DNA from 4 places in the Pseudoalteromonas sp. SG45-1 genome. Region 1 is predicted to be linked to each of the others. Evidence: predicted binding sites of a transcription regulator. Region 1 holds the regulator's gene; each other region holds the start of a gene.
The links. Region 1 encodes sigma-54, which starts transcription at its own class of promoters, with help from an activator protein. Its sites were predicted from a motif close to GTTGGCACGNNNNTNGNNT; they were not measured.

Region 1 (4,998 bases):
GCTATATTATTTTTCTTGTTCGCGATGGCGAATTTTTACATTGGGATGTGTCATTGCAAAACTTTCACCGATAGTTTGCGCTAAATACACAGAGCGATGTTGCCCACCTGTACACCCAATAGCAATGGTTAAATAACTGCGGTTATTTCGTTCTAAATGCGGTAACCACGTTTGTACAAATGTTTGAATTTGCCATGTGAATTTTTGCACTATGCTGTGATTAGCTAAATAGTCTTTAACCGGTTGATCTAACCCATTTAAAGGCTTCAACTCTGGTTCCCAGTGTGGATTTGGTAAAAAGCGTGCATCAAATACGTAGTCTGCTTCTTTTGGTATACCGTGTTTAAAACCAAATGATTCAAATGTGACAATCAGTTGCTTATCTTTTTTACCTAAAATCTTTTCACGAATAGATTCAGCGAGTTGATGAACACTTAAATCAGTCGTATCTATCATAAAGTCGGCGCGAGTGGTTAATACATCAAGTAATTCTTTTTCTTTTTTGATGGCTAAATCAAGCGGCAACGAGTCTATTGATAGTGGGTGTAATCTGCGTGTTTCAGAAAAGCGTTTGATCAATGTCTGATCGTCGCTATCTAAATAAAATAACGTAGGGTTTGCAAAGCCTGGTAAGTATTCAAGAATATCGTTAAATTCATCTTGTTCTTTAGGGATGTTGCGCACGTCTATGCTAACAGCAATTTTATCGTAGCTATCAGACACACTGCGAACTAATGAAGGTAGTAGGTTTACTGGAATATTATCTACGCAATAATAACCTAAATCTTCTACAACGCGCAAAGCAACCGACTTTCCAGAACCAGAACGGCCGCTTATGATAATTAACTCCATTTAACACCCTTTATAAAACTATGATTGATCAACAATAACTTGGTAAAGCTCAGTATCAGATTTTGCACTGCGTAACTGTTTACAAAAATCTTTGTTGTTTAGTTTATCAGCAATGGTTGCTAGAGTCTTTAAGTGCTGCTGGTTATCGCCATCTGGTATGATGAGTGCGACAAAAATATCAACAGGGCGATTATCGATTGCATCAAAGTTTATTGGAGTTTCGCTAACGAGCACTAAAGCCAAAGGCTCTTCTGCACCGCTCATTCTTCCATGAGGAATAGCAATGCCACGTCCTATACCTGTACTACCTAATTTCTCTCTGCTCATTAAAGCATTAAGAATATCTTGTTGCGGTAAATACGGAAGTTTGTCGTGAGCAAGTTCGCTAATGAACTCTAAAATTCTTTTTTTGCTATTAAAAAGGACCGCAGCTTTGCTGCAGTCCTGGCATATAAGTGAACTTAATTTCATCATATTAGTGTCGAGCAAGCTTCTCTTTGTGTTTGATTACTTGGCGATCGAGCTTGTCGATCAACGAGTCAATAGCGGCATACATATCTTGATGTTCTGTAGAGGCAAATAGCTCAGCACCGCTTACGTGTATTGTGGCTTCTGCTTTTTGATTTAATTTTTCTACATCGAGAATGACATGAACATTATTAATATGATCAGAGTGTCTTTCAAGCTTCGCAAATTTAGTATTAATATAGTCTCTTAGTGAATCGGTTAATTCTACGTGACGACCAGTTAAGTTTAGTTGCATAAGCATTACCCTCTTAGTTTAGCGTCTTAAATCAGACTTTTACGCTGATTTGACGGTGGAATAGCAAGAGATTCGCGGTATTTTGCGATTGTACGTCTCGCTACTTTAATTCCTTGCTCAGCCAATATATCCGCTATTTTGCTATCACTCAATGGTTTTGCTGAGTTTTCTGCTGCGATTAATTTTCGGATAAGCGCACGTATTGCTGTAGATGAACATTCACCACCGTTTTCAGTACTTACATGGCTTGAGAAAAAATATTTAAGCTCAAATATACCACGGGGTGTATGCATGTACTTTTGAGTAGTTACGCGAGAAATTGTCGATTCGTGCATTTCTACCATTTCAGCAACATCATTTAAAACCATTGGTTTCATGGCTTCAGGGCCATGTTCAAAAAAGCCTTGTTGTTGCTTAACAATACAATTAGTAACTTTTAATAGCGTGTCGTTTCTACTTTCTAAGCTTTTAATAAACCATTTAGCTTCTTGTAAATGTGAGCGAATAAACTGGCTGTCGCCACTTGATTTTACAGTGCGAGACATTGCTGCGTATTGGCTATTAACACGAATTTTAGGCATGCTATCTGGGTTTAATTCGACAACCCAGCGGCCTTTAATTTTTTTAACTGACACATCAGGAATAACATACTCAGATTCTTCCCTTACAATAGTATCTGCAGGTTTTGGGTTGAGAGTATGTATTAGTGTCATTACTTCTTTAAGCTCTTCTTCTTTGAGCTTAGTTTTTTTCATTAATGTACGATAGTCGCGAGCTGCTAATAGATCAATATGCTCGGTTAAAATCATTTTCGTTTCATTAATATAAGGTGTTTCTTTATCAAATTGATTAAGCTGAATACACAAACACTCTTGTAAACTACGTGCAGCAATACCAACAGGATCAAACAGTTGGATGCGTTTTAATACCGCTTCAATTTCATCAAGTTCGACTTCGTTATCATCTTCGTTTTCTTGATTAAAGCTTTCTAAAATCTCTTCGCAGCTTAGTGTTAAAATACCTGAATCATCGACAGCTTCTACAATAGCAATAGCAATAGCTTCGTCTGTAGGGCTAAATGGCGTTAGTTGTAATTGCCACATTAAATACTCATGGAGCGTTTCAGTAGAGGCGCCTTGGTATATTGATTCGTCTTCAGGCATTGGACCTGATGAGGCTGCAGGAGCGGCACTCATGTACTCATCCCAACTGACATCCATAGCCATGTCGTCACTTAGCGTGTCTTTTGCAAGTGCTTCACCAGTATCTTGTTCGTATTCGCTCGGAGCATCATCAGCAGATGCGCTAACAGTTATGTCATCGGTATCAGCTTTTTGCTCGTTTTTACCAGCAGCGTCTTCGGAATAGTCTGCCTCTTCAACCTCTAATAGTGGATTACTGTCGAGAGCTTCTTGTATTTCTTGCTGGAGATCCAATGTACTGAGTTGCAACAAACGAATAGCTTGTTGCAACTGTGGAGTCATTGTAAGTTGCTGGCCCATGCGCAGCTGTAGTGATTGCCTCATGTATCTCTAACAATCCTTTTATGTTGTTATAATTAATACTAGCAGATGCTTAAAGACATGGCGTAAATGTTACAGCCTAAATTGCTCGCCTAAGTAAACATCGCGTACTGTTTTATCATTTAATACGTGTTCTGGAGTACCTGATGCAATCAGCTCCCCATGAGAAACAATGTAGGCTTTTTCACAAACATCAAGGGTCTCTCTTACGTTATGGTCGGTAATTAATACACCAATCCCACGATTTTTAAGATGTTCTATTATTTTCTTTATATCTAATACCGAAATAGGGTCAACACCGGCAAACGGTTCATCCAGTAATATAAATTTAGGATCTGCTGCCAGCGCTCGTGCTATTTCTACACGACGACGTTCTCCCCCCGATAATGCCATACCTTGGCTATCACGAATGTGTTGTATGCTAAATTCATCTAATAAGTTATTGAGCGTGTCTTCTCTGGCTTGTTTATTTAGTTCTTTGCGCGTTTCTAAAATGGCCATTAAGTTTTGATAAACAGTCAGCTTTCTAAAAATCGATGACTCTTGTGGTAAGTAGCCTATGCCTAATCTAGCACGACTATGCATAGGTAAAAGAGTAATATCGTTATCATCAATAGATATTTTACCTTTGTCGCTAGGAACAAGCCCTACAATCATATAAAAAGTCGTTGTTTTACCAGCACCGTTAGGGCCAAGTAAGCCAACTATACTGCCAGCTTGTACTTCAAGGCCGACGTTTTTTACAACTTCACGACCTTTATAGCTTTTTGCCAATAGTTCTGCTTTTAATGTGCTCATGGTTGACCTTTATCGCCTTTTTTACTTTTTTTAGTTTCGATCGGTACTAAAATTGTGTGAACGCGGTCAGTTGAGTTTTCATCTTTTTCGGCACTGATGAGCTGCTGCTCTATGTCGTAGGTAATGCTTTTAGCATTTATTTTTTGTCCGGCTTGCGATACTTGTGCATTACCAACAAGCGTTAAAAAACGCTTAGATACATCATAACGTACTTCGTCAGCACTGGCGCTCATAGTCGTGCCGTCTGGTTGCTTTTCTTCAAAGTGCGCAGGGCTACCTGTGGCAATTAATAATTGTTTATTATCACCAAGTTCATCACGTTTGTGTACTTCGAGGCGATCGGCTGTAATGCGGCGATTACCGTGAATAATCTCAACGTTTTTCTCAAAAATACCCACATTAGCTTTCAATTGACCTTCTTGCTTGTCGGCACTTATTGAAATTTGATTGGCAGCAGGTTGCGTGTTTTGCTCTGCAGCACTACTATTAAACGCTAGTATAAGTGTAGGAATTATAAGTGATTTTAATATTTTATTGGTCATAATATATGGTTCGCGTATGGTTAATTAGTTTTATCACTTCGGTTTTCAAGTCGGCTTCTAGGCCTTTACCGGTGATTTTTAAATTGGGTCCAGTGATAATGACGGGTTGCTCCGAACGCATTGTTAATAACTTTATATCAACCTGAATATTATCAGCATTGATTTTGTCTATCATGGCGTTATCGGTTAAATTTTTGGCAACCACATTACCTTCTAAAATTAATTGTTTATCTTCATATAATGTTGCTTCGTCTGCATTTATTTGCCACGTTTGTTGCTCGTTATATAAAGTAAAAATGGGTTTTTCAAAAAACGTGAAACCTAATTGCTGGTATAGCTCCATTTTAGCCGCAGTGACTTTGTGGCTAATTTTACCTTGCTCATCATAGGCTGTTTGTTTGAGCTCAATAGCTATGTAATCAGGCTTAGCAACAACTTCAGGCTCAGCCTGAGGCACAATATTTGTTTGTGTAAAATAAGGGTACCAAAGCCAAACCATACAGCTAATGAATAAAACGCT
Region 2 (4,998 bases), on a different contig from region 1:
AATGGCGGCGATAGTGTAAAAGTGACATACGAATACGACGAAAGTGGTTTTGATTACACTTGCGCCGAACTTGATGACCTTGCACAGAGCCATGGCGGGAAAGAGGTTTAGCAGGCAGTAACATAAAAGTAGCGCCTATTCTTATAATAAAAGCCAAGATCATGCCGATACTCTGCATTTAGCTGTATAGGGTGCTTTACAAAAATTAACTACCATAAAAAATAGCTATGTATAAATAGCCTTACTGTATAAAAAGCGCCATTGATACAGTGCTTCAATGGCGTAAAATTATATTTTTAGATAGAAAAAAAGCTGAAACTATTTCGCTACCGAAACTTCCACTTTCGATGAAGATGAACTCGCAAGATCCAGTACTTCATAATAATTTAAGCCATCAATTTTTTTACCAATAATAAAATAATTCATTTCATTCATCATGGTTGGGTCGCCTAAAACATCTTCTGCGCTTTGCACATCAGAAAATTGAATTGCAATTAAGGCGCCTATAAAGCGCATTAAATCTTGAGATTTTAATGTCTTTAAAACTTTGTTAACTCCCGCCTGAGTTGACTCAGGTGTAGAACCATCAAATCTAAAATCACTTTTTGTACTAGCGCATGCACTAAGCATTAATATTGATAGTGCGATGAGTAAATGTTTCATATATATCCTTATTTGTTATTCGTGATACTTGCGGATCATCGCCACTTTACCGTTTTCAACTTCTATTACTTCCATCATTGTGGAGGTGTATTCTATTGGCTGCTTACTTTGCGGATGAATACCTTTTACATAGTTTTTATAACGAATAGCAAAGCCTGTATTGTTAAACACAAATGTATTAAGCAGTGTGCTCTCAAACAACGTGTGCGCACCTAAGTAAAAACTCATACCTTTGCGCATCTGCTCTTTGCCATCAGGAGTACGTGAGTCATCCGGTTGATACGGAATATGCTGATTGCCAATATCATCGGTTAACAATGCAAGATAAGCCTCAAGCTCTTTAGCACCTGCGTTAGGTGCTTGTGTGGCGGTCATTGTTTTATAGTATTGCTGCGCAAATGCATTTAAGTCGAGTGGCTTTTCAGCATAAGCCGAAAAAGCAGTTACTAGAGCCAAACCTAACGTTAAAAGTAACCTCATTGACTATTCCCTGTAGTTAAAAATATTTTATAGGTACATTACCTTAGTAAGTTCAATAATCAAACAAAATCAGTTTTAAGTAAATTAACACCTACATTTTGCTCTTTACTCTATTTGTTGCAACGCTGTTGGCTGGGTCGTCTGGCCAAAAATGTTTAGGGTAGCGGCCTTTCATTTCCTTTTGCACATCGCGGTAACTGCTAGCCCAAAAGTGGGCTAAATCTTGAGTAAGTTGCAATGAACGTTTACCTGGCGATAGCAGCTCCATAAGCAATGGCAATTTACCGTTGGCAAGCATAGGCGTACTGGTCAAGCCGTAAACTTCTTGCATACGCACGCTTAGCTTTGCGGGGCCATCAAGTTGGTATTCTATTTTTATATTTGAGCCACTGGGCACCGTTAAGCGCAAAGGTAACAAAGCTTTTAACGTGGTTTGTTGTTGCCAATCAAAGTAGTTTTGTAATGCTTCAAAGTAGTTAAACTTTTTAAGCTGCGTGAGCGTTTTAATATCTTCTAAAAACACGCCTAGCCACTGCGCTGCATTTTGAATAAGTTGTTGCTCGTTTATTTGCGGGAATTTATCGGGCATTAAATTACTTGCTAGGCTCATACGTATCAGCAATTGTTGCGCATCAGGTTGCTCGTTAAATAATGCAAAACCGTGTTTAGCAAATAAGTTAAGCCACGCTTTAGCACGCTCGCTCTTATCTAGTTTTTGTTTACTAGGCTGGCTGCTGAGCGTTATAGCCCCGAGCTTTACTTCATCTTGGTGAATAAAGCGCGCTGATTTTTCATCAAACTCACAACGAGTAAGTTCACTAAATAAATGCGGTAAAAATTCTTGTAACTCAAATGGGTTAAGCGCGGTGGCTGCAAATATACGCCCACCTTTGTGCCCGCCCATGGTTGCTATAGCTAAGTAATCGTCGTTGTGCCAGTAATCGGCATTTAACTCAGCACCAGCACCATTGGCAAGTAAATAACCATTACCACGTTTTTTAGCGATGCGATCGGGGTATGCCAATGCCACCAGCAAACTTATATAATGCGTATTTAATTCGCTGTTTTCGTCTTTTACTTTTAAGCGGCTTTGCCAATATTTTAACTGTTGTTTAAATACCGGATGCGGACGTTGCTGCTGGCTATGCAGCGCTAAGCTCAACTCGTTTGCACTATTTACTCGGCTCTCAAGTAATGCCACTAAATAAATAGCGAGCCTAAAAATACCAGGGAGTTGGTCATCAAGTATTTGTGCTTTTAATAGCATATGCGCCAAACGAATATCAGCACCAAAACCTAACATTTTACTGCCAAGCGGTGTGAGCTTACCTTTGCTATCAATAGCTTCTAGCATGTTAAGCAGGTTACTTGCTTGCTCACATTGTTGCTCAGTGGGCTTATCGAGCAAGGTTAGCTCATCAATACTGGCTCCCCACTGCTTTGCCTCAAGCATAAGCTGGCTTATGTCTGATGTGAGTATTTCGGGATTGTCGTGGCTATTACGTCGCTCAAAGGTTTGCTTTGAGCCAATTCGATAAACAATACCCGGCTCTATTCGCCCTGCACGCCCAGCGCGCTGCACAGCAGACGAGCGCGATATACTTTGTGTTGTGAGCTCAGTAACCCCTGTTTTTAAATTAAAGGTGGCTGCACGGCGCTTGCCGCTGTCAATTACAATGCGTATGCCCTTAATAGTTAAACTAGTTTCGGCTACATTGGTGGTAAGCACTACTTTGCGCATGCCGTTAGGTGCAGGGGCAATAGCAGTTTGCTGATTAGCTTTATCTTGCTCGCCAAATAGCGTTGCAACTTGGCAGTTACTGGGTAAATCGCTCAGTGCTTGTTGCACGCGTAATATCTCAAACTGCCCAGGTAAAAATACCAATGCGCTACCTGTTTGCTCATTAAGTGCTTGTTTTACTATGTTAGGAATTGCATCAAGCCAGCGACTTTCATCTTTTATGGGTATGTATACTTCATCTATTGGATAGCTGCGACCGCTTGATTGAATTACAGGGCAGTCAAAAAAAGCTGTATAGCGCTCAGTATCAAGAGTTGCCGACATAAGCATGATGGTTAAATCTTCACGTAGCGCACTTTGGGTCTCGAGCGCAAAGGCAAGTGAGGTATCGGCTGCAATTGAACGCTCATGAAACTCATCAAATATCAGTAAATCAATATCGCTTAATTCGGGATCGTTTTGCAGCATGCGCGTTAGCATGCCTTCGGTGACTATTTCGAGGCGCGTATTAGCGCTTACTTTACTCTCACCTCTAATCCGCAAACCCACACTTTGCCCAACACTCTCGTTTTGGCACTTTGCTAAGTAACTTGCAATATTACGTGCAGCTAAACGGCGAGGCTCTAGCATTACAATACGTTTAAAATGCCCGTCACGCATTAGTTGTAGCGGCAACCACGTAGATTTACCCGCACCAGGCGGTGCTTGTAATAACGTAATAGGATTACTTTGTAATGTAGTAACGAGTTGTTGATATATGTCTTGAACCGGCAGCACAGCTATTTACCCAAAATTGCTTTGTGTGCATTGTAACAAAAACCAAAAATAAACGCGCCGCTAAAGCTATGTGGTTATAAAGGATTTAATTAAGGGTTACATAATCAGAAATAATTACAGACCGCTCTGTACATTTTTTAAGGATGTGCTCAAAACATTAATCATTACTGCCCCAATAAAAACATAACACACTGATTATTAATATAAAATAAAGATTTAACTTGTTGGTACACGCTTTGCTCCTTTTATACTGAACGTTAATTAAATCTAAGTAAGGAGAAACTTATGAACAGCGATCGTATGAAAGGTAATTGGAACGAACTTAAAGGTAAGGCTCAACAGAAATGGGGCGATCTTACTGACGACGATTTAGACAAAATTGAAGGTAGCCGTACAGAGCTAGTGGGTAAAATCCAGCAGCAGTATGGTAAATCTAAAGAAGAAGCAGAGCGTGAAGTTGATGAATTTGAAAAAACTCACTAATCGCTAACTTCTAAAAAAACCGCCATTTTGGCGGTTTTTTTGTTTAAGCTGTAGGTTATTTAGTTACGCTTTTAGCTGGTCACCTATTGGTAACTGCCTAATACGCTTTCCGCACGCGGCAAAAATAGCATTACATAATGCTGGCGCATAAACTGGTGTAGATGGCTCGCCTACCCCTGCTGGAGGTGCGTCACTTTGTACAATTTCAACGTCAACTTCAAGTGGTGAGTCGCTCATACGCGGTACGCGATAATCATGAAAGTTACTTTGCTGCACGCGGCCTTTATCAAAGGTAATACCATCGCTGATTGCAGTTGTAATCCCGTAAATAGAACCACCTTGAGTTTGGTTTTTAACGGTGTCAGTGTTTACAACCGTACCCGCATCAATGGCAACCCACGATTTAATTACTTTTAAATCGCCAGCATCCGACACTTCTACTTCAACTACCGTAGCTACGTAAGTTAAAAAGCTTCTGTGTGCTGCTATGCCTAAACCTCGCCCTTTAGGAAGTTCTCGACCCCATTTACTCATGTCAGCTACTTTTTCAATAACATGGCGCAGTCTGCCAATATCTAACGGATAAACCGCTTTATCGCCACCGTAATTATCGTATGTAGCATTTTGCTCTGTTACATCAACAATACGACTCGGACCTATGGTGTCTAGTAAATAGTCTTTTTGGTCGCGACCGGCTTTGTGCGCTGCTTCGCCAATAAATGACTGAATAGCAAAGGCATGAAAAATATTTGATACAGAGCGCATCCAACCAATTCGTGCTTTGGCTTGCGCATCACCGTTTTCTAACTTCATGTTAGGTGTGTTAATTGGGTTATCGGTAAACCCTAAGCGCA
Region 3 (4,998 bases), on a different contig from region 1:
GTCAAAGCGAAAATGAAATGCCGTACGGCAACATTGTTGCGCTTAACGAAAACTGCGCTATTTTGCACTACACGCACTTTGATCCAAAAGTGCCACACACCCACAACTCATTTTTAATTGATGCCGGTGCAAACTTTAATGGTTACGCTGCTGATATTACTCGTACGTATGATTTTAAAAAGCAGGGTGAGTTTGCTGAGCTTGTGCAAGCGATGACTGTTCAACAAATCGAGTTAGGTAAAGGTTTAAAGCTGGGTATGCTTTATGGTGATTTACACGTTGAATGTCATAATCGTATCGCACAAATACTTAGTGACTTTAAAATTGTTAACCTACCCGCGGAGGAAATTGTTGAGCGTAAAATTACATCTACTTTCTTCCCGCATGGACTAGGACATCACCTAGGTTTACAAGTGCATGATATGGGCGGTTTTATGAGTGACGAAAAGGGCACACATCAACCATCGCCTGAAGGGCATCCGTTCTTGCGTTGTACTCGCCTGATCGAAAAAAACCAAGTGTTTACTATTGAGCCAGGTTTATACTTTATTGATTCACTGCTTGGTGATTTAGCGCAAACCGATAATAAGCAGTTTATTAACTGGGAAAAGGTAGAGTCATTTAAACCATTTGGCGGCATTCGTATTGAAGATAACATTATTGTTCACGAAGATAGCCTAGAGAATATGACGCGTAATTTAGAACTCGATTAATTTCTATGAAGACGAGTTAGCGAATAAACGTTAAAATATGCATATGAACGGGGCCTTTAGGCCCCATTTTTAATTGAGCTTTTAATATGTCTGAATATAAATATCCTGCTGCTGACGTTTTTCATCAAGAAGAAATAAAAAAAAGTACGTTTATAGTCCACATTGCACACACCCCCGATTTAAATTCAGCAAAAACATTTATTAAAAGCATTGAAGGAAAGTATAGCGATGCACGTCATAACTGCTGGGCACATGTGGCAGGCAACCCCGGTGGCAGCCATGTTTATGGTTTTTCGGATGATGGTGAACCTAATGGCACTGCAGGAAAGCCTATGCTAAATGTGCTGGTGGGTTCGGGCCTTGGCGAAATTACTGCCGTGGTGACACGTTATTTTGGCGGCATAAAATTAGGCACCGGCGGACTAGTACGTGCTTATGGTGGCTCATTAAATAATGCACTAGTAAAATTGCAAACGGTGCTTAAAGTTCCCTGCGTTGAAATTACTGGGAGTAGTGATTACAGCATGCAAGGCGCGATTGAGCAGTTATTAAAAACAAAGTATCAAGTGCTTAATATTGATAAGCAATTTACTGCTAATATTGAGTGGGTGATTACAATCGATAGCCGCGAAGCCAAGCAAGCAGTCAAAGATATTTTTGATTTAAGTCACGGCGCAGTTGAGTTAACTATTAAAGAGTAATAACCTACACAAATTGCATATAATGCATACTGACCCTATTTAATTTGGTTGATACTACTCAGCCTGAATTTACTAATAATAAAAGCGACAAGCTAAATGCAATTTCGTACCATCATAAAAATTCTTGGCCAACTTGTTGCGCTGTTTAGTATTACCATGGTGCCTCCGGCACTGGTGTCTTTAATATACAAAGACGGTGGTGGTGTTCCTTTTGTTTTAGCATTTATCTTTAGTGTTGTTATTGGCATGATGGCTTATTACCCAAACCGCCATGAAAACGGTGATTTAAAAGCACGTGAAGGCTTTTTAATTGTTGTTTTGTTTTGGCTGGTACTTGGGGCGTTTGCGTCCTTGCCGCTTATCTTTTTACAAGAACCTAACTTATCGCTCGCCGATGCGGTATTTGAAGCATTTTCTGGCTTAACAACCACCGGCGCTACGGTGCTTACCGGTATTGAGTATTTACCCAAGTCGGTATTGTTTTATCGCCAGCAACTCCAGTGGTTTGGCGGTATGGGTATAATCGTACTCGCTGTTGCTATACTCCCCATGCTAGGTGTTGGTGGTATGCAGTTGTACCGCGCTGAAATACCAGGGCCTGTAAAAGATTCTAAAATGACCCCGCGAATTGCCGATACTGCAAAGCACCTTTGGTATATTTATGTGTCGTTGACTATTACTTGTATGCTGGCTTATTGGGCTGCGGGAATGGAGTGGTTTGATGCTATATGCCATGCATTCTCAACGGTGGCGATAGGTGGTTTTTCTACTTACGACGCCTCCATGGGGCACTTTGACAGCCCTGTAATTAACTTTATTTGTGTGTTCTTTTTAATTATTGCCGCTGTTAACTTCTCCCTGCATTACGCCGCAGTGGCGAGCCGAAATATACAAGTTTATATTAGAGACCCAGAGTTTAAGGTGTTTTTGTGTATTCAATTAGCGCTGGTGGTTATTTGTTTTACCGTACTTTCCTCTAACGAAATATTTGCTAATGGCGATGAAACCCTCGATCAGGCGTTATTTCAAGCTGTTTCAATGAGTACAACAGCAGGCTTTGCTACTGATAACTTTTCAACATGGCCTTTGTTTTTACCTATTTTACTTATATTTTCGAGCTTTATTGGTGGCTGTGCAGGCTCTACCGGTGGTGGTATGAAAGTAGTGCGCGTATTTTTACTTTATTTGCAGGGCGTGCGTGAGCTCAATCGTTTAGTGCACCCACGGGCTATATATTCAATCAAGCTGGGTCGTAAGGCGTTGCCAGACAAAGTAGTAGAAGCCGTGTGGGGATTTTTCTCTGCATATGCGCTTGTATTTATTATTATCATGTTAGCGCTTATGGGCACGGGTATGGATAACATAACTGCGTTCTCAGCCACTGCGGCTTGTTTAAATAACTTAGGGCCTGGCTTAGGAGATGTAGCGTCGCATTATGGTGCTATAACCGATGGTGCTAAATGGTTGCTTACTATTGCAATGGTGTTTGGTCGCCTAGAAATATTTACTTTATTAGTGTTATTTACGCCTACTTTTTGGCGTGGATAAACGAGCGGCTTAAGTTTTAAATTACAAAATATTGGAAAAAGGGATATGCCAACAAATTTAGAAAAGCTAAAGCATATAGGTGTAGGCAGTTTAGTTGACCTAGAAATATTAACACCTACAAGCAGTAAGCGTGTTAAAACTGAATTAGTTGGTTTACTCGATAAACAGTTTATTATTTTAAATTATCCCAATGCTAAGCGTTTACCTGCAGCGAGTGACTATTTACGTGATGGTGTAATGGTTGTTGTAAGAGCACTGATTGAAGGCAGTGGCGGGCAAGTTATTGCGTTTCGCCAGCAAATTATGTCAGTAGCCTCTCATCCCGCTAAACTCGTCTTTATTAATTTTCCTAAGCAAGTGCAGCTATTTGCGCTACGCTCGCAAACACGCATACCTACCTTGTTACCTGCAAAGCTAAAACTAAGTGACGATAGAGTGCTTGAAGGCCTTATTAAAGACATTTCACTCACTGGTGTAATGTTTGATATTAGAGGCGATCAGCAAGCTGAAGGTATTAAAGATATGCAATGCACTGTCGTACTCAATAGTAGTGATAAAGATTTTGAAGGTGAAATTTGCAGTGTTAAAGAGCATGTCGCAGGTGTGCACTGCGGAATTAAGCTACTAGCAAGCGAGGATGAAATGAAAACCTTTATGAAAGAGCATTTTATAGACCCATCTGCGCTTGAGCCCACCGTTGACTAAATCGTTTTTCGCTTATTTGCAACAAAATGTCGTTTTACGTGAGTATTTATAAAGTGTTTTTTTGTTTTTATATAATTAAAAATATTATTCATATAAAACAATGTTTTACGTATTTTTTGTTATGGCTTGTTTTTTGTTGTTATAGCTACTTCGTTAAAATTAACCTTAATTATTTTTTAAAATCCCTCCTTTTATAGCTCTACATTTTAAAATGTATCTTTTTATATAAACATAACTATTTGTTTTTAATGACTTTAGTTTTTCACCTCTAAAGTGTGTTGCGAAAAGGCAACAGTAATGACTCTGAAAATTCCTACTTATTGTACGTTTTACTTTTAACTTATTGAAAGTTAATAGCTTTTCAATGTTGGCATTTAAGTTGTAATAGTCAGGGTGTACTGAACGAAATCGTGATTCAAAGTGAAATTCTTAATCGCACACACATAAATTTGAAGGATACATATTATGAAAAGCATTAATAAAACTTTAGCACTTATCGCTATTGCATCTTCTTCAGCCGCTTTTGCAGCAACAGATTTTGACACACTTGATGTAGACGGCAGTGGCACAATTAGCCAAGCAGAAGCATCAGTAGACGCAAAATTAATGAGCATGTTTTCTGAGCTTGATACTGACCAAAATGGTGAGTTATCAAAAGAAGAATTTTCAGAAGCTTAATTAAAAAGTATTTATCCTGAGTTGCCAAAGACAACCTAAGTAGGCAAGGGAGCTTACGAAAGAGGATAACAAGGAAGTGAAAAATTACGTTTTAAGTTAAACGAAGCAATTTTTTTGATAGAACATTGAAGGATTAAGTTATGAAACATTTAAATAAAGCATTAGCACTTATAGTACTAGCATCTTCTTCAGCTGCATTTGCAGCATCAGATTTTGACAGCCTTGATATCGATGGTAGCGGCACAATTAGCCCAAGCGAAGCGGCTGTCGATACCGATTTAATGGCTGAATTTATTGAGCTAGATACCGACGGTAGCGGCGAGCTTTCTAAAGAAGAATTCGCTAATTACTAATCTTTTTTCAGATTAAACATTTTTCACAGTCAGGGATCTTTGAAAAGGACTTCCCATATTACTAGGAATATTATTATGAAAACATTCAATACAACACTTGCAGTTATCGTTTTAGCATCTTCATCAGCAGCATATGCTGCAGTAGATTTTGCCTCTTTTGATGCAGATGGCGACGGTGCGATTACAATGGAAGAAGCGAAGGTTAACCCTCAACTTGTGAAGATTTTTGATGATTTAGATACTGATGGAAATGGTGAAATCTCTAAAGAAGAGTTTTCAAAGGTACAGTAATCAATATTC
Region 4 (4,998 bases), on a different contig from region 1:
GCTCGTCAAAAATGTCAGTATTTGTTGCAGGCATATTAAGATCTTGGCTGGTAAGCTTTACCTCTTTAGCACCTTTATGAGGGGTGTCAGAGAACACTAATACGCCATTTTTATCTTTCCAAGCGTATATCTTTGTTTCACCAGCGTAACCATAATTGCTTAATCCTAAAGCAATTAATAGTAATAAAATCTTGTTGTTCACTCTGCAGCCCTGCATTTTTGTCGGTAACTTAACTTTAGTGGAGATTGATTAATTTTACCATTAAAAAAGCCCGCAAAGCGGGCTTGAGAACACACATATTTTATACAGCTAAATTAACAGCTGTAGTACATTTCAAACTCAACTGGGTGAGTTGTCATGTTAAGCTTTTCAACTTCTTTAGATTTAAGTTCGATGTAAGCATCGATTAAGTCGTCAGTGAATACACCACCTTGAGTTAAGAATTCACGGTCTGCGCTAAGTGCAGATAGTGCTTCGTCAAGTGATGCTGCAACAGTTGGGATTTCTGCTGCTTCTTCAGCTGGTAAGTCATATAAATCTTTATCCATAGCATCGCCAGGGTGGATCTTGTTTTTGATACCATCAAGGCCAGCCATAAGCATTGCTGAGAAAGCAAGGTATGGGTTAGCTGTTGGATCTGGGAAGCGTACTTCAATACGACGACCTTTTTCAGATGGAACCACTGGGATACGGATTGATGCAGAACGGTTACGTGCAGAGTATGCAAGCATAACTGGTGCTTCAAAACCTGGTACTAAACGTTTATACGAGTTAGTAGAGGCATTTGCAAAAGCATTGATTGCTTTAGCATGCTTAATGATGCCGCCAATGTAGTAAAGTGCATCTTCAGAAAGACCGCCGTACTTATCACCAGCAAAAAGGTTTACACCATCTTTAGCAAGTGACTGGTGACAGTGCATACCAGAACCGTTATCACCAACAACTGGCTTAGGCATAAACGTTGCTGTTTTACCGTATAAGTGAGCCATGTTATGGATAACATATTTCATTTCTTGAATTTCATCCGCTTTTAATACCATTGTATTAAAGCGAGTAGCAATCTCGTTTTGACCTGCTGTTGCAACTTCGTGGTGATGTGCTTCTACTACTTGGCCCATTTCTTCTAGGACTAGACACGTAGCTGAACGCCAATCTTGGAAGTCATCAACAGGAGCAACGGGGAAGTAACCGCCTTTAATACCTGGACGGTGACCTGTGTTGCCATCTGCATATTCTTTATCTGAGTTCCAAGCAGCTTGCTTAGAATCAATTTTGTACATAGAACCAGACATATCTGATTTGTATTTAACGTCGTCAAATACGAAAAACTCTGGCTCAGGGCCAAATAAAACTGTATCTGCAATACCTGTAGAGCGCATGTAATCTTCAGCACGCTTAGCAACAGAACGCGGGTCGCGCTCATAACCTTGAAGCGTTGAAGGCTCTACTACGTCACAACGTACGATTAATGTTGATTCTTCAGTGAAAGGGTCTAGTTTGATTGAGTCAGCAACTGGCATTAATACCATGTCTGATTCGTTTATGCCTTTCCAGCCTGCAATTGAAGAACCGTCAAACATTTTACCGTCTTCAAAAAAGTCTTCATCAACTTGGTGATGAGGAATAGATACATGTTGTTCTTTACCCTTAGTGTCAGTAAAGCGTAAATCAATGAACTTAACGTCATTTTCTTTAATAAAATCTAAAACCGATTGTGACATGTGTCCTCCAACTATTGGGTTTTGTTATTGCTGCATAATTGCTTTGGGATTTACTAAGCTGATTTTGTGCCATTTTTATAACTAGCTGTTTATAAATTAAAAAAATATCGTTGCATCAAAATGGAATGTACAAACGCACTATGTTGGTGCGTAAATTTTCCTTTTTGGTGCAAAATTTACAGGGCACAATTTGCTGCTAATTTAATCGCTCGGAAATAGCATAACCTAAATGCAAAAGAGTACCAAAAAGATCAGCAAAATAGCCAAAAAGGCTGTTTTTCAAAAAAAATTTGAAATTTAATTCATATAATTGTCATATATAAAACAGATACTTAGTAAAAGTATTGAGAAAGTTTTGAAATTTATATTGGATAAACTTTCATCCATGTCATTAATGAGGGATAATATGCGCCCTTTTAAATCCTATGCTGGGACATCTCGCGAAAGCGTGGATGAGTGCGTAGATCTTGCAGGATCAATGAGAATTTAATTTCTCTGAGTAAATATATGAGCATCGAACAGTTAAGAAATATAGCGATTATCGCGCACGTTGACCATGGTAAAACAACACTGGTTGACAAACTACTTGAGCAATCAGGTACATTAGAAACACGCGGCGGTAACGAAGAGCGCGTGATGGACTCAAACGACATTGAGAAAGAACGTGGTATTACCATTTTGGCTAAAAACACAGCCATTTCTTGGAATGACTACCATATCAATATCGTAGATACCCCGGGACACGCCGATTTCGGTGGTGAAGTTGAACGCGTACTTTCGATGGCTGACTCAGTATTATTACTTGTTGATGCTCAAGAAGGTCCAATGCCGCAAACGCGTTTCGTTACGCAAAAAGCATTCGCGCAAGGCTTAAAGCCAATCGTCGTTATCAATAAAATTGATAAGCCAGGCGCTCGTCCAGATTGGGTTATGGATCAAATCTTTGATTTATTCGACAACCTTGGCGCGACTGACGAACAGTTAGACTTTAAAGTAATCTACGCTTCAGCAATCAACGGTTGGGCAACACTAGATTTAGACGAACCATCAGACAACATGGAACCTATGTTCAAGATGATCGTTGAAGAAGTATCACCACCGGATGCAGATCCTGAAGGTGACTTCCAAATGCAAATTTCTCAACTAGATTACAACTCTTATGTTGGTGTAGTTGGTATTGGTCGTATTAAACGTGGTTCTGTTGCTCCTAACCAACAAGTTACTATTATCAGTGCTGATGGCACTACACGTAATGGTAAAATTGGTGCAGTACAAAGCTACTTAGGTCTTGAGCGTATCGAAACTGATAGAGCTTACGCTGGTAACATCGTAACTGTAACAGGTATTGGTGAGCTTAAGATTTCTGATACAGTTTGTTTCCCAGGAAACGTTGAAGCATTACCACCACTAAGTGTTGATGAGCCAACTGTAACAATGACATTCTCTGTAAATAACTCACCTTTCTGTGGTAAAGAAGGTAAGTTTGTAACGTCACGTAATATCCGTGAGCGTTTAGACAAAGAATTAGTACACAACGTAGCACTTCGCGTTGAAGATACTGCAAGCCCAGATAGCTTCCGTGTTTCTGGTCGTGGTGAATTACACCTAGGTATCTTAATCGAAAACATGCGTCGTGAAGGTTACGAGCTTTCAGTTTCTCGTCCAGAAGTTATCTTACGAACTGTAGATGGCGTTCTAGAAGAACCGTTTGAAACAGTGACTATTGACTGTCAAGAAGAGCATCAAGGTTCTGTTATGGAACAAGTTGGCCTACGTAAAGGTGAACTTACTAACATGACTCCAGATGGCAAAGGCCGTATGCGTTTAGACTTCATGATCCCAAGCCGTGGTTTAATTGGTTTCCAAACTGATTTCATGACGCTTACTTCGGGTTCTGGTCTTATGTACCATACGTTCGATCATTATGGTCCTCATAAAGGTGGCGCTATCGGTGTTCGTAAGAACGGCGTAATGATTGCAAACGCAACTGGTAAAGCACTTACTAACGCATTATTCAACTTACAAGAGCGCGGCCGTTTATTCATCGGTCACGGTGTTGAAGTATACGAAGGTATGGTTATCGGTATTCATAACCGTGATAACGACCTTACAGTTAACGCCCTTAAAGGCAAGCAGTTAACTAACGTACGTGCATCTGGTACTGATGAAGCGCAAACGCTTTCTCCGCACCTTAACTACTCACTTGAGCAAGCGCTTGAGTTCATCGATGATGACGAGCTAGTTGAAGTTACTCCACTAAACATTCGTATCCGTAAGAAACACCTTACAGAAAACGAACGTAAACGTGCGGGTCGTGCACCTAAGTCATAATCTATTAATTTAGAATAATGATTTTAAAAGCCGCTGTATTGCAAAATACAGCGGCTTTTTTGTGGATGAAAATAAGAGCTATTAGCTATAGTCGTCAGTTGAAAGTATTTAGTTAAAAATTATATGACTACTGTTTTGAGATGAAATTTCCATAATATATTTACCTCTAAAAGCGCAGCGCCTCTTAACCTCTTTGTGAATAATTTACTTAAAGATCTTTTGCACAAGGAGAAGGGAATGAGAAGAGAAAGAGAGAGCTGAAACAGCCGATAATGCAAAGTATCTGTGTTTTTTGGTGGGGGGGTCGTTGGGTCTCGCTTCGCTCAACCCAACATACATGTTCAATTATTTTATTGGTAGTAACTTACTTTTTAGGAAGTAGGGTTATTTTGCCAAATACGTCGGCATCTATAAAACCACGATTTCTGTCGCCATTTACTGGTTGTACTTCGTGTGAGCCCATAAAGTGCTCGCGCACGTCACTGCCATCGTTATCGCAATACGCTAACATAAACCCGATTACTTGCTTTTCGCTAAGTGTAAGTGGGGTGTTTTTAGCCCCTTCTTTATAATTATTAGGGTAGAGCTTTATCGCTACTTCCCAGGTGATGTTAAAGGGCGCGGTGGTGTTGCGCTTCCAGTTACTAACTAGGTGGTCGGTATACAAATGGGCTTTTTTATCAGGTCCGTAATCGGCAGCTTGGTTATCAAGGCCAATATGGTACGCCAATGCGGTGTGATTAAATTGATGATTACCACCCGATGCATCGCTATCAATAAATACTTCAAGCGCATCGTCATCCCAATATTTATAGGTTGGATCTGCGTGTGTATCTATTAAAACATCATCCACAATATCGGCTTGTAGGTATAAATAGTTTTGATCCCACAATAAACGATAACGCCCTTTAAAGTCGGCATCGTTTGTTGGCAGTGTGCCATCCA

Region 2: H5117_RS00770 (CsbD family protein) is a predicted target of sigma-54. The motif match lies at 3,885-3,903, and genes of this name have one in related genera.
Region 3: H5117_RS17255 (EF-hand domain-containing protein) is a predicted target of sigma-54. The motif match lies at 4,034-4,052, and genes of this name have one in related genera.
Region 4: glnA (glutamate--ammonia ligase) is a predicted target of sigma-54. The motif match lies at 1,778-1,796, and genes of this name have one in related genera.

What each region holds. Positions count from the first base shown of each region.
Region 1 is NZ_JACJEP010000003.1:88,686-93,683, reverse strand. It holds gene rapZ (RNase adapter RapZ) at 7-852, opposite strand; gene ptsN (PTS IIA-like nitrogen regulatory protein PtsN) at 871-1,323, opposite strand; gene hpf (ribosome hibernation promoting factor) at 1,328-1,615, opposite strand; gene H5117_RS04150 (RNA polymerase factor sigma-54) at 1,642-3,141, opposite strand; gene lptB (LPS export ABC transporter ATP-binding protein) at 3,211-3,936, opposite strand; gene lptA (lipopolysaccharide transport periplasmic protein LptA) at 3,933-4,478, opposite strand; gene lptC (LPS export ABC transporter periplasmic protein LptC) at 4,468-4,998, opposite strand, start outside.
Region 2 is NZ_JACJEP010000001.1:174,941-179,938, reverse strand. It holds gene H5117_RS00790 (hypothetical protein) at 1-111, shown strand, start outside; gene H5117_RS00785 (hypothetical protein) at 319-663, opposite strand; gene H5117_RS00780 (nuclear transport factor 2 family protein) at 679-1,143, opposite strand; gene hrpB (ATP-dependent helicase HrpB) at 1,235-3,661, opposite strand; gene H5117_RS00770 (CsbD family protein) at 3,947-4,144, shown strand; gene H5117_RS00765 (xanthine dehydrogenase family protein molybdopterin-binding subunit) at 4,208-4,998, opposite strand, start outside.
Region 3 is NZ_JACJEP010000026.1:40,881-45,878, forward strand. It holds gene pepQ (Xaa-Pro dipeptidase) at 1-713, shown strand, start outside; gene H5117_RS17240 (YigZ family protein) at 800-1,414, shown strand; gene H5117_RS17245 (TrkH family potassium uptake protein) at 1,511-2,962, shown strand; gene H5117_RS17250 (flagellar brake protein) at 3,008-3,667, shown strand; gene H5117_RS17255 (EF-hand domain-containing protein) at 4,133-4,345, shown strand; gene H5117_RS17260 (calmodulin) at 4,486-4,698, shown strand; gene H5117_RS17265 (EF-hand domain-containing protein) at 4,774-4,989, shown strand.
Region 4 is NZ_JACJEP010000009.1:39,162-44,159, forward strand. It holds gene H5117_RS09790 (DUF4124 domain-containing protein) at 1-202, opposite strand, end outside; gene glnA (glutamate--ammonia ligase) at 316-1,722, opposite strand; gene typA (translational GTPase TypA) at 2,230-4,053, shown strand; gene H5117_RS09805 (CBM9 family sugar-binding protein) at 4,418-4,998, opposite strand, start outside.